3 regions of the Aminobacter sp. MDW-2 genome follow, and region 3 is predicted to be linked to each of the others. Evidence: predicted binding sites of a transcription regulator. Region 3 holds the regulator's gene; each other region holds the start of a gene.
The links. The regulator PhoB, encoded in region 3, activates phosphate uptake and scavenging genes when phosphate is short. The targets are predictions, from matches to a motif close to TGTCATNNANCTGTCAT.
Positions count from the first base shown of each region.

Region 1: a site for PhoB is predicted at 1,593-1,609, ahead of H5P29_RS21995 (RNA degradosome polyphosphate kinase). Genes of this name have one in related genera too.
Region 2: a site for PhoB is predicted at 2,082-2,098, ahead of H5P29_RS30210 (putative 2-aminoethylphosphonate ABC transporter substrate-binding protein). Genes of this name have one in related genera too.

Region 1 covers NZ_CP060197.1:4,468,700-4,473,135, reverse strand. Annotated here, with positions in the region: gene H5P29_RS22010 (TIGR02117 family protein) at 1-82, shown strand, start outside; gene H5P29_RS22005 (FAD-dependent monooxygenase) at 25-1,260, opposite strand; gene H5P29_RS22000 (zinc-finger domain-containing protein) at 1,276-1,524, opposite strand; gene H5P29_RS21995 (RNA degradosome polyphosphate kinase) at 1,679-3,886, shown strand; gene ppx (exopolyphosphatase) at 3,886-4,436, shown strand, end outside.
Region 2 covers NZ_CP060198.1:331,965-336,400, forward strand. Annotated here, with positions in the region: gene H5P29_RS30195 (ABC transporter permease) at 1-574, shown strand, start outside; partial or broken gene H5P29_RS30200 (aldehyde dehydrogenase family protein) at 795-1,025, shown strand; gene H5P29_RS30205 (DMT family transporter) at 1,177-2,016, shown strand; gene H5P29_RS30210 (putative 2-aminoethylphosphonate ABC transporter substrate-binding protein) at 2,278-3,300, shown strand; gene H5P29_RS30215 (putative 2-aminoethylphosphonate ABC transporter ATP-binding protein) at 3,378-4,436, shown strand, end outside.
Region 3 covers NZ_CP060197.1:1,789,118-1,793,553, reverse strand. Annotated here, with positions in the region: gene H5P29_RS08780 (sugar ABC transporter permease) at 1-41, opposite strand, end outside; gene xylF (D-xylose ABC transporter substrate-binding protein) at 182-1,222, opposite strand; gene H5P29_RS08770 (ROK family protein) at 1,472-2,713, shown strand; gene phoB (phosphate regulon transcriptional regulator PhoB) at 2,841-3,530, opposite strand; gene phoU (phosphate signaling complex protein PhoU) at 3,629-4,333, opposite strand; gene pstB (phosphate ABC transporter ATP-binding protein PstB) at 4,372-4,436, opposite strand, start outside.

The DNA of each region.
Region 1 (4,436 bases), 2.7 Mb from region 3:
GACCTTGAATTTTTCGCTCGGCCTCTACAACCGGTCGTCGGATGATCCAGGCGGCGACCAGCCCGGCGGCGTCCAGCCATAAAGCCAGTCCATGTCGGCGGCGAGGCTCGCCGGCGACTTGAACCTGAGGAACAGGTTGCGGGCGAGCGCCACCGGCCCGCTCGCATGCCAGGCGAAATGGTTGAGCGCGCCGCGCCGCGCCACCCTGGCGACACGCGCCTTGCGCGCCGCTTCCCACTGTTGCAGCGCATCCGCCTTGTTCTGGGCGGCGAGCACGGCGTCGGCCAGCGTCCAGGCATCCTCGATCGCCATGGCGGCACCCTGGGCGGCAAAGGGTGTCATGGCGTGCGCCGCATCGCCGATCAGCACGATGCCGGATGCCGAGGTCCAGGGACGGGAGGCATCGACAGTGTGCAGCGGCCACACCGTCCACGGCCCGGCCTCCTGGACAAGCCGGGAGAGTGCCGGGGCCGTGCCCTGCATGGCGCGGGCCAGGGCGCCGGCATCGGTTTCACCGGACCATTGCTCGGAAATTGCCGTGCCGGGGGTGAAAGCGACAAGATTGACCGCATGGCCGGCGCGGACCGGATAGGCGACCATATGGAAGCCGGGATGCAGGAAGGTCGTGACAGTCGTCAGCGATGTCACTCCGGCGAACTGCCGGCCCGGCTCGCTGTCGACCGGGATCGTCGTGCGCCAGGCCAGTTCGCCCGAGAACCGGCTCTTTTCATGCGGGCCGACAAGGCGCCGGCTGGCCGACCAGACGCCGTCGGCGGCAACGAACAGGCCGGCCTCTTGCTGTGACGTGATGCCGTCCTGGGTGATCGAGATGCCGAGACCGTCCGCCCTGGGCTCGACCGTGTCGACTGTCGATCCGGTGGCGACCGAGATCAGCAGGCTTTCGCTGACGCGGCTGAGCAGCGCCGACTGCAGATCGGCGCGGTGGGCAACGAGGTAAGGCGCCTTCCAGCGGCGTTCGGCCGCAGCACCCAGCGGCACGCGGCCGCGCTCGACAAGGCTTGCCGCGCAGCGCAGCACCACCGCCTCGGGCCGCACGGCAGTCCTGCTGACCAGATCGAGCACGCCGAGGCGGTCGAGAATGCGGGTGGCGTTGGGAGAAAGCTGGAGACCGGCGCCGACTTCTTCGAGCACCGGCGAACGTTCATGGACGTGGACACTGACGCCGTGCCGGGCAAAGGCAAGGGCGGCGGTCAGCCCCGCGATGCCGGCGCCTGCAATGACGACCGGCGGCGACCGCATGATCGTGCCTGGGCCTCAGGCGGCGCGGTCGATGGCGTAGAGGCTGCCCGCCGGCAGGGTCTCGGTGGCCTTCAGCTTGGCGGAGTAGCGGTACAGCGTCGAGCAGTAGGGGCAGACCTTCTCGGAATCGGCGCCCATGTCGAGGAACACATGCGGGTGGTCGAACGGAGCCTTGGCGCCCACGCACATGAACTCCTTGACGCCGATCTCGATCACGGCATGTCCAGCGTCGTTCTGGAAGTGGGGGATGGAGCCACCGGCCATGGTATTTTCCCTTCTGAGGACCCTTATTGCAGAGCGTTTGTATCATAAGCGGCGGCTTTGCAAGATGCTGAAATGAAACTGTCGCAATTGCCTGTCAGAGGATAAGTTGAGCCGGATAAGCGGCGGAACGCGGCAGTGGGGAAGGGTTGTCCAAATGAATCAGTTGAAACCGGTCCATACCGATTTCGTCAACGACAAGTCGCCGACCGGCGCGATCGACGGCAATCCGGACCGCTTCGTCAACCGCGAGTTTTCCTGGCTGCAGTTCAACAGGCGGGTGCTCGAGCAGTCGCAGAACCCCAACCATCCGCTGCTCGAACGCGTCCGCTTCCTGTCGATCTCGGCCGGCAATCTCGACGAGTTCTTCATGGTCCGCGTCGCCGGTCTCGCCGGGCAGGTGCGCGAAGGCATCACCATCCGCAGCGCCGACGGCCGCACGCCGGAACAGCAGCTCGACCAGCTGCTGCATGAGGTCGAGCGGCTGCAGGAAGACCAGCAGAAAAGCCTCGCCAGCCTGCTTGAGCTGCTCAAGCTCGAAGGCATCGAGACCATCGCCTCGGCCGACCTGACCAAGGAAGAGCGCAAGTGGCTCGAAGATCATTTCATGGAGCAGGTCTTCCCGGTGCTGACGCCTTTGTCGATCGACCCGGCGCACCCGTTCCCCTTCATCCCCAATCTCGGCTTCTCAATCGCCCTGCAATTGCGCCACCGCAAGAGCGGCGAGGAAATGACGGCGCTGCTGCGCCTGCCGGTGGCGCTCAAGCGCTACATCCGCTTGCCCGACCGCAAGCGCTCGGTGCGTTTCATCCCGATCGAGGAAACGGTCAACCTGTTCATCGGCAAGCTGTTCCCCGGCTATGAGGTCAAGGGCTCGGGCACCTTCCAGATCATCCGCGACAGCGATATCGAGGTCGAGGAAGAGTCCGAGGATCTTGTCCGGCTGTTCGAGACGGCACTCAAGCGCCGCCGCCGCGGCTCGGTGATCCGCGTCGAATTCGACAGCCTGATGCCGGCCGAGCTGCGCGAGTTCGTTGCCAGCGAACTGGGTGTCGCCTCGAACCGCGTCAGCGTGCTGAGCGGGCCGCTGGCGATCAACCAGATCTCGGAGATCGTCTCGATCGCCCGCGACGACCTGAAGTTCCCGCCCTTCAATCCGCGTTTTCCCGAGCGCATCCGCGACCATCGCGGCGACTGTTTCGCGGCGATCCGCGAGAAGGATTTTGTCGTCCACCATCCTTATGAATCGTTCGACGTGGTGGTGCAGTTCCTGCGCCAGGCGGCGATCGATCCGGAAGTGGTGGCGATCAAGCAGACGCTTTACCGCACCTCCAACGACAGCCCGATCGTGCGCGCCCTTGTCGACGCCGCCGAGGCCGGCAAGTCGGTGACCGCACTCGTCGAGCTCAAGGCGCGTTTCGACGAGGAGGCCAATATCCGCTGGGCCCGCGATCTCGAGCGTGCCGGCGTGCAGGTGGTGTTCGGTTTCCTCGAACTCAAGACCCACTCCAAGATGTCGCTGGTGGTGCGCCGCGAGGACGGCCGCCTGCGCAACTACGTCCATCTCGGCACCGGCAACTACCACCCGATCACCGCGCGCATCTACACCGACCTGTCCTTCTTCACCACCGATTCGGCGATCGCGCGTGATGTGGCGCATATCTTCAACTTCATCACCGGTTATGCCGAGCCGGCCGACGAGATGTGCATCGCACTGTCGCCCTACACGCTGCGCAGCCGCATCCTCAAGCACATCGCCGACGAGGTCGAGCATGCCCGCGCCGGCCGGCCGGCGCAGATCTGGATGAAGATGAATTCGCTCGTCGATCCCGACGTCATCGACGCGCTTTATGACGCCAGCCGCAGCGGCGTCGAGATCGACCTGGTGGTGCGCGGCATCTGCTGCCTCAGGCCGCAGGTTCCCGGCCTGTCGGAGAATATCCGCGTCAAGTCGATCGTCGGCCGTTTCCTCGAGCACAGCCGCATCTATTGTTTCGGCAATGGCCACGGCCTGCCGTCGGACGAGGCGATCGTCTATATCAGCTCGGCCGACCTGATGCCGCGCAACCTCGACCGGCGCGTCGAAACCATGGTGCCGATCGCCAAACATTCGACGGTGCACGAGCAGGTGCTGGGCCAGGTCATGCTGGGAAATATCATGGACAACCAGCAAAGTTTCGAAGTATTGGCGGATGGAACCTCGCGACGGATCACGCTCGACGAGGGCGAAGAGCCGTTCAATGCGCAGGAATATTTCATGACCAATCCGAGCCTCTCCGGACGGGGTGACGCGCTGAAGTCTCACGCGCCCAAACGCATTGCCCAGTTCAAGCGTCGCAAGAAGGCGGAGGCGGCGGCCAGCTGATGGCGCAGCTTTCGCAGGGCCGGCTCAAGGACCGCCGACCGCTGTCGATCATCGATATCGGCTCGAACTCCATACGTCTCGTCGTCTATGAAGGGTTGGCACGCTCGCCGACCCTTCTGTTCAACGAAAAGATGCTCGCCGGCCTCGGCCGCGGCATCGTCTCCACCGGCAAGCTCGACCCCGAGGGCGTGACCCGCTCGATGGAGGAGTTCCGGCGCTTTCGTGCGCTGTCCGAGCAGGCCGGCGCGGAAAGGATGTATGTGCTGGCCACCGCCGCCGCACGCGAGGCGATCAACGGCCCCGACTTCATCCAGCGTGCCGAGGACGTGCTGGGCACCAAGATCCAGGTGCTGACAGGCCGCGAGGAAGCCTATTATTCGGCGCTCGGCGTCATCTCGGGTTTCCATCCCGCCGACGGCATCGCCGGCGACCTTGGCGGCGGCAGCCTCGAGCTTGTCGACGTCAGGGGCGAAGCCATCGGCGACGGCATCACCTTGCCATTGGGCGGCCTCAGGCTGCAGGACATGGCCAAGGGCTCGCCTGTAACGGC
Region 2 (4,436 bases), on a different replicon from region 3:
CATCACCGCGCTGGTGGCAACCGGTCTCGCGCTGTTGTCGGCTCTGGCCTATATGGATCTCGGCAAATGGCGCTCGCGCTGGTTCATGTTCGTGCTGTTGCCGATGTTCGTTCCAGGGATCATCCAGGGCCTGTCGCTTTCGGTGATCTTCGGGCGCATCGGACTGAAGCCGTTCTGGGGCACGGTGGCTGCGAGCCATCTGTTATGGGCGCTGCCATTCGCCTTCACCGTCATCCTCACCAGCATGGCAGCCGTCAGGCGTTCTTACCTGCTTGCCGCGTCCGATCTCGGCGCTTCCTGGTGGCGGCAGTTGGTCGACGTGACATTGCCACTGATCAAGCCAGGCCTGGTGGCTGCCTTCATCTTCTCGTTCCTGCTGTCGCTGAACGAATTCGGCCGGGCCTTCTATCTGGTCGGACGGCAGAACACGCTGCCATTGGCGATGTTCGGCAAGATGAACTCAGGCGCCTCGCCGACGATCTATGCCCTGTCGGGCTCGATCTTCCTGGCTTCGATATTGGCGGTGTCGTTCGTGCTGCTGGCAGCGCAAGCCAAGGATCGCAAACTGCGGTAGAGCACGGTCGGCTCGCCGCTTTGCGGAGACTGGCTGTGTTGATGAACCGATCGATGCCGCCAGCCGACCCGCACTGCCGGCTACAGGTGCAAGGTGCAGGAACTCGGCGGTAACTACCACCGATCAGCCTCAACGAACTGTCCGATAACTATGTCGCCAAGGCGGCCGATTCGGCTGTCGCCGGCGCGACCAAGAACTCGGGCGACGAGCCGATCGCTGCACCACCTTCGGCCTCTGCTCAGGCGTCTGCACCAACGATTTCCGCCGCATGCAGAAATACATCGCCGGCCTGCAGGTTGGCACGGTGAATATCTGGGAAGTCTCGGGATATCGCATCGAGATGTCGCCATTTGGCGGGATTAAGGACTCGGGCAACGGCTACAAGGAAGGCGTCATCGAAGCGATGAAAAGCTTCACCAACGTCAAGACCTTCTCTTTGCCCTGGGTCTGAGCCTTGTCTTGAGCCGGCAAATCAGATGAGTGTCGATGAGGGAGCCTGGTGCTCCCTCATGTGCTTGGAGGGGAAATGCTGTTGCCTAACGCCGGCTCGTACTCGACCGGGACACTACCCTTGCCTGCGACCTTCCTGAAAGCCTGAACGCATGTCCGGCTTTGCCCTTACCATCGTGCTGGTGGCAGCCTTGCTGCATGCGAGCTGGAACGCCGTCGTCAAGGCCGCAACCGACCGTGCCGTCGTCCTGGCAGCAGTGTCCGCCACCCATGCCACGCTCGGGCTCGTGTTGGTGTTCTTCGCCACGCCACCGTCGCAAGCGAGCTGGATCTACATCTTCCTGTCGACGGTCATCCACTACGGCTACTACGTCTTCCTGTTCCAGTCGTACCGGCTGGGTGATCTCAGCCAGGTCTATCCCATCGCCCGCGGACTGGCCCCGGCGCTTGTCGCTTTCGGTGCCTATGTGATGATCGGCGAGACTCTGCCGCCCTTAGGCTGGGTCGGGCTTGGCGCGATTACCTTCGGCATTGCCTTCCTCGCCTTCCAGCGCGGCGCAGCCCATGCCGATCCGCGCGCCGTCGGCGCTGCCGCCATCAACGGCGTGCTGATCGCCTCCTATTCGGTCATCGACGGCATCGGCGTGCGCCTGTCCGACAGCCCGTTCGGCTATATGGGCTGGCTGTTCCTGCTCGAATTTCCCGTCACGCTGTTCGTGCTGTTCCGACGCCGCGGCGCAACCCACAAGATCGATCGCAAGACGGTCACGCTCGGCCTCGTCGGCGGCCTGGGCGCCGTCTCCGCCTACGGCCTCGTCATCTACGCCAAGACGATCGCGCCCTTGGGGGCTGTTTCGGCCGTGCGTGAATCGAGCGTCATCATCGCAGCCCTCATCGGCCTGTTCATATTCGGCGAGCAACCGTGGCAGGCCCGCATCTTTTCAGCCGTCATCGTTGCCGGCGGGGTGATCGCACTCGCCTTCTCAGGCTGACAGGCCGGCAAGCTTTTGCGTTTCGGTGCAAAAACCAACGCCCGTGCACAAGCATGCGGCAGCCTTGTCACATGCCTGTCGCAACCCTGTGCATCACATAAGCTCAGCCTACCAGATCATAAAAAGAATAGATTTTACTTATTGACCGCCCGTTCCCACTATCGACCATGGACGAGGCGCAAACGGGCACAGCCAAAACGCGGCCCGACAAACCTCTCCCAATCAGAACGTGCCTAAGCGATTCAAATGGGAGCCACTTCAATGAACCAGAAGAAAACCTTCGCGCTTGCCGCCTTTGCGACGATGCTGATGTCATCGGCGGCCTGGGCGGAGACGGAGCTCACAGTCTACACGGCCATCGAGGCCGAAGACCTCAAGCGTTATGCCGAGACGTTCAACCAGGACCATCCCGACATCAAGCTGAACTTCATCCGCGACTCCACCGGCGTCATCACCGCCAAGCTGCTCGCCGAGAAGGACAATCCGCAGGCCGACGTGGTCTGGGGCCTCGCCGCCACCTCGCTTCTGGTTCTCAAGTCCGAGGGCATGCTGGAAGCCTACGCGCCCAAGGGAGCCGACCAGCTGAAGCCCAATTTCGTCGACAGCGACAATCCGCCGAGCTGGGTCGGCATGGACGCCTGGGCAGCCTCGATCTGCTTCAACACCATCGAAGGCCAGAAGCTTGGCCTGACCGCGCCGAAGAGCTGGAAGGACCTCACCAAGCCTGAATACAAAGGCCATGTGGTGATGCCAAACCCGGCGTCATCAGGCTCCGGCTACCTCGACGTATCGAGCTGGCTGCAGCTGTTCGGCGACAAGGACGGCTGGACCTATATGGACGGCCTGCACCAGAACGTTGCCGCCTACACGCATTCGGGCTCCAAGCCGTGCAAGATGGCAGCCGCAGGCGAGACGGTAATCGGCATTTCCTTCGAGTTCCGCGCCGCCAAGTCGAAGGCAGAGGGTGCGCCCATCGACATCATCATCCCCGAAGAAGGCATCGGCTGGGACATGGAAGCGTCGGCAATCGTGGCCGGCACGTCCAAGGAAGAGGCTGCCAAGACCTTGCTCGACTGGTCGGTCTCGAAGAAGGCAAACGAGATGTACAATGTCGGCTATGCGGTCGTCGCCATGCCCGGCGTCGCCAAGCCGGTTGAGCACCTGCCGGCCGACATCGAGGCCAGGATGATCAAGAACGACTTCGAGTGGGCGGCCAACAACCGCAACGCCATCCTCGAGGAATGGACCAAGCGCTACGACTCGAAGTCCGAGCCGAAGAGCTGACCTCCATCAGCCACCCTCGACAAGCGGGCGTCGCCTCGGGCTGCGCCCGCCCCTTGCCCCCAAGCCGGATGGTTACGATGAGACACGAAACCCTCGCCGGGCAGCCGCGAATTCCGACTGAAGTGAGCGCCATGACCGCCGCCAGCCCGAACGTGAAGCCTGCCTATCTCAGAATCGCAAACGTCTGGAAAGCCTTCGGCGAATTCCATGCGCTGAAGGACATATCGCTCGACATCAGCGAGGGAGAGTTCGTCTGCTTCCTCGGCCCGTCGGGTTGCGGCAAGACCACGCTTTTGCGTGCCATCGCCGGCCTCGACCTGCAGACCCGCGGCTCGATCCAACAGGGCGGGCGCGACATCTCGACCCTGCCGCCGTCGCAGCGCGATTACGGCATCGTCTTCCAGTCCTACGCGCTGTTCCCCAACCTGACGATCGCCAGGAATATCGCCTTCGGCCTCGAAAACACCAAGCGCCCGCGTGCCGAGATCGAGGCTCGCGTCACCGAGTTGCTCAAGCTTGTCGGCCTGCCCGACCAGGGCAACAAGTACCCGGCCCAGCTTTCCGGCGGCCAGCAGCAACGCATTGCTCTTGCCCGCGCCATTGCCATTTCGCCCGGCCTGCTGCTGCTCGACGAACCGCTGTCGGCACTCGACGCCAAGGTGCGCACCCATCTGCGCCATGAGATCAAGGAATTGCAGCGCAAGCTCGGCGTCACCACCATCATGGTCACCCATGACCAGGAGGAGGCGCTGTCGATGGCCGACCGCATCGTGGTGATGAACCACGGCGTCATCGAACAGATCGGCACGCCGACCGAGATTTACCGCCACCCGGCGACTCTCTTCGTCGCCGACTTCATCGGCGAGGCCAACAAGTTCGAGGCCAGGGCGTCGAACAACGCCGTCGGCATCGGCGCGGCGAGCTTCAGCTGCGCTGCCCATGATTTCGACGACGGTACGCCGGTCATCGCCGCGATCCGGCCGGAAGACGTCATCCCCCACGCCAGCGGCTCTCTCGCCAACGGTGCGACCGCCAACGCCATCGACGTCGCCATCAGCGAGATGGAATTCCTGGGGTCGTTCTGGCGCACCCGGCTGCACGGCCACGCGCTCGGCAATGAAACGTTGATTGCAGAT
Region 3 (4,436 bases):
CGCGCTCGGTCTGCCGGCGCGTTGGTTGTCGTGTCTGTCATTGATACCTCCCGACCGGATATCCGTCTAAGCGGCAGCCGGTGTGCGCATGATAGGGTCAATCCGCCATGTCATGAAGCGGGCGCTTTTGAAAAACGCCGCGGGCAAGCCGCGGCGTTTGACCGACCGGATCGAACCGATCTCAGTTGCAGGCTGCGACCGAACCGGCCGCCACGCCCTGGCAGACCACGTCCTTGCCAACCCAGCCGGCGTCGATGACGACGTTGAGGTTGTCCTTGGTGATCGGAACAGGCGTCAGGAAGACCGAGTTCAGCTCGAGGCCGCCAGGCGTCTTGAACTTGGTGACGTTGGCGATCTCTTCCATCTTCTTGCCATCGGCGAGCTGCGAGGCGATTTCGGCGGCGTTCTTGCCGAGCTCGCGCGCGTCCTTCCACACCGAGACGGTCTGAGTGCCGAGCGCGATGCGGTTCAGCGCGGCATGGTCGCCGTCCTGGCCCGACACCGGCACCGAGCCGGCAAGGCCCTGTGCCTGAAGCGCTGCGATCGCGCCGCCGGCGGTGCCGTCGTTCGAAGCCACGACCGCGTCGATCTTGTTGTCGTTGGCGGTCAGGAACTGTTCCATGTTCTTCTGGGCATTGGCCGGCAGCCAGCCATCGGTATAGGCCTCGCCGACATTCTTGATCTTGCCGGCGTCGACGGCTTCCTTGAGCACTTCCATCTGCCCGGCGAACAGGAAGTCGGCGTTCGGATCTGCACCGCTGCCCTTGATGAAGACGTAGTTGCCTTCAGGCTTGGCGGCGAACACGCCCTTGGCCTGCATGCGGCCGACTTCCTTGTTGTCGAAGGTCAGGTAGAAGGCGTCCTTGTTCTCGATCAGGCGGTCGTAGCCGACAACAGGAATGCCTTCGGCGACGGCCTTGTCGACAGCCGGTCCGATGGCCGAGGCGTCCTGAGCCAGGATGATCAGGGCGTTGGCGCCCTGGGAGATCAGGCTTTCGACGTCGGTCAGCTGCTTGGCCGGCGACGACTGCGCGTCAGCCGAGATGTACTTGTCGCCGGCGGCCTCGATGGCTGCCTTCATGGCGGCTTCGTCGGTCTTCCAGCGCTCTTCCTGGAAGTTCGACCAGGAGACGCCGATGACCTTGTCCTTTGCCGAAGCCACTGCCGTAAGCGACAGAGTCATGGCAACGCCCGCCAGGATGGCGGTGGTAAACTTTTTCATTATTTCCTCCCTGCGCCCAATGGGCGCGCCTACTTCGCGATAGCCCTTGGAGAAGCTCTTTTTTTCGAGCCTCGAAAAAATACTGACTCAATGCCTGGCCACTGTCAACATGGTTTCGCGAGCGCTCCTTATTTTTTTCGGAGCCCGAAATAAATGGAGACATTTGGCGCTGGCTCTGTCACAATCACTTGGCGCGTAAGGGACTGCCGCTTAAGAAGGGCAGCGCTTCGCCGGGAGGAAGACGAGCACATGTCGGTCGGCATACGTCACGACGATCTGAGACGGCGCAACCGCGCCATGGTTATATCCGCGGTTCGCCGAGCCAGCCAGCCATCGCGCACCGAAATCGCCGCCACCACCGGCCTCAGCCATTCGACGATCTCGACGATTTCCTCTGATCTCATATCAGAAGGCATCCTTGCCGAGGCCAAGTTCAGCGAACCCGTCTCCATGAAACGGGGGCGGCCGCAGGTCGGGTTGATGCTCGATGCCGACGCTGCGTCTGTCGTTGCGGTCGTGCTCTCGCTCAACAGCCTGTCCGCCGCCGTCATCGACTATGCCGGCAACACCGTGACCGAAGAGACCCGGCGGCTTGTCACGCAGCAGATGCCTGCGGAGGCGCTGGTCGACGAATGCGTCGGAATGGTCCGGCGCCTGATCGACGGCGCCGGCGTTTCGGGCGGCGCCGTCCTACGCATCGCCATCGCCGTCCAGGGCATCACCGACGCCGCCTCGCGCAAGCTGTTGTGGTCGCCGATCACCCGCTACGACGACATCCCCTTCGCCGACCGGCTGGAGCAGGAGTTCGGCGTGCCTGTGTCGGTCGAGAACGACTGCAACATGATCGCCGAGGCCCTGCGCTGGCGCGATCCGGTGCGTTATCGCGACGACTTCATCGCCATCCTGCTCTCGCACGGCATCGGCATGGGCCTCGTCATCAAGGGCGAGCTGTTCACCGGCACGCAGTCGTCGGGTGCCGAGTTCGGCCACATGATCCATCGCCCGGACGGCGCGCTTTGTCGCTGCGGCCGCCGCGGCTGCATCGAGGCCTATGCCGGCAACTACGCCATCTGGCGCAACGCAAGGGTTGGCGACGAGAATGCCGAGCCGCTGGCCGACCTGTCCGACGACGACATCAGGGCCGTGGCCGATGCGGCACGTGACCATGATGGCCCCGAACGCGAGGCCTTCCGCAAGGCCGGCGAAGCCATCGGCTTTGGTCTCGGCTCGATGTTTGCGCTGTTCGACCCCGCCCCCCTCGCCTTCGTCGGCGTCGGCGCAACCGCCTTCGACATCATGGAGCCACATGTGCGCGCGGCCATCGCCAAGACGGCGGGCGGGCTGCACTCGAAGGCGATCTCCTTCGACACCGAACCCAACGAGGTTCCACTCAAACGCGAGGGCGCGATGATGCGCGCGCTGCTTGCCGTTGATCAGGAGGTCTTTGCCGCAGGCACGGCTCCACGCCGTGCCGATGCCGACGTCGCCTAAAGCAATTCCAGGAAAAGTGTGCAGCGGTTTTCCGTCCGGAATTGCTCAAAAAGAAAGACATAGAGAGATTCCGCGATTCGAAGAAAAGCGGAAACTCTCTAGCTGAGCGGAAAGAGCCCGAAGCGGCTCAGTCCTCACGGATGGCGTAGCCGGCACCGCGGATGGTCCGGATCACGTCAGGCATGCGGCCGTTGTTGACCGCCTTGCGCAGGCGCCCGACATGCACGTCAACGGTGCGCTCGTCGATATAGATCGTCTCGCCCCAGACATTGTCGAGCAGTTGGCTGCGCGAGAACACGCGGCCCGGGTGCCGCATCATGAATTCGAGCAAGCGGAATTCGGTCGGCCCGAGCTTGATCTCGCTCTTCTTGCGGTAGACGCGGTGCGACTCGCGGTCGAGCATGATGTCGCCGACCTTGAGCACCGAGGACAGCACCTCGGGTTTGGCCCGGCGCAGCAGCGCCTTGACGCGCGCCATGAATTCCGGCGTCGAGAACGGCTTGACCAGATAGTCGTCGGCACCGGTCGAAAGGCCACGCACCCTGTCGCTTTCCTCGCCCCGCGCCGTCAGCATGATGATCGGCAGGCGTTCGGTATCGGGACGCATCCTGAGCCGGCGGCACAGTTCGATACCCGACAGCGCCGGCACCATCCAGTCGAGCACCAGCAGGTCGGGCACGTTTTCCTGGAGCCGGATCTCGGCCTCGTCGCCACGCGTGACGACCTCGACCTGATAGCCTTCGGATTCGAGATTGTAGCGAAGCAGCACGCCCAGCGGCTCTTCGTCTTCGACGACCATGACCTTGGGAGCGATCATTGGCTATACCTTGTCCTTGCGCATGGCCGCTTCTGGACCATGCGCTGATTTAACCTATGCAGCGCCCCCGCGCCAAACGCATGCGGTTGCGGAAATGCTCAGGCCGGAACCGTCGTCGTGGTCTCGTCGACCTTGGGCCGGTTCAGCGGCAGCTGCGTACCCGTCACGACGAAATAGGCGTTCTCGGCGATGTTGGTGACATGGTCGCCGATGCGCTCGAGGTTCTTGGCGCAGAACAGCAGATGCGTGCAGGCCGTGATGTTGCGCGGATCTTCCATCATGTAGGTCAGGAGTTCGCGGAACACGGCGGTGTACTGGATGTCGATCTTCTGGTCGTCGGCGCGCAGATCCTTCAGGCCCTCGGCCTGACGCGCGACATAGAGATCGACGACGCCGCGAACCTGGCCGAGCACCAGCTGCGCCATCGCATCGATCGAATGCGAGAGATTGCGCGGGGTCGGCGACTGGCCGACGGCGCCGACGCGCTTGGCAATGTTCTTGGCGAGGTCGCCGATGCGCTCGAGGTCACCCGCCATGCGGATGGCACCGACCACGGCGCGCAGATCCTGCGCCATCGGCTGGCGCTTGGCGATCAGCGTGATCGCCGAATTGTCGAGATCGCGCTGCTTGGCGTCCATGATCGTATCGTCGGCAACGACGTTTTGCGCCAGTGCCTGGTCGGACGTGAGAAGCGCGCGGATGGCGCCGGCCACCATTGCGCCAGAAAGATCGCCCATGTCGCGGATGAGCTGGTCGACGTGCTGAAGTTCTTCGTCGAAGGACCGGACTGTATGTTCGCCCATGATTTCTTCCTCGTATCGTGTGCCGCGACGAAACCCACTCAGCCGAAGCGGCCGGTGATGTAGTCCTGCGTCCGCTTGTCGTCGGGGTTGGTGAACATCTTGT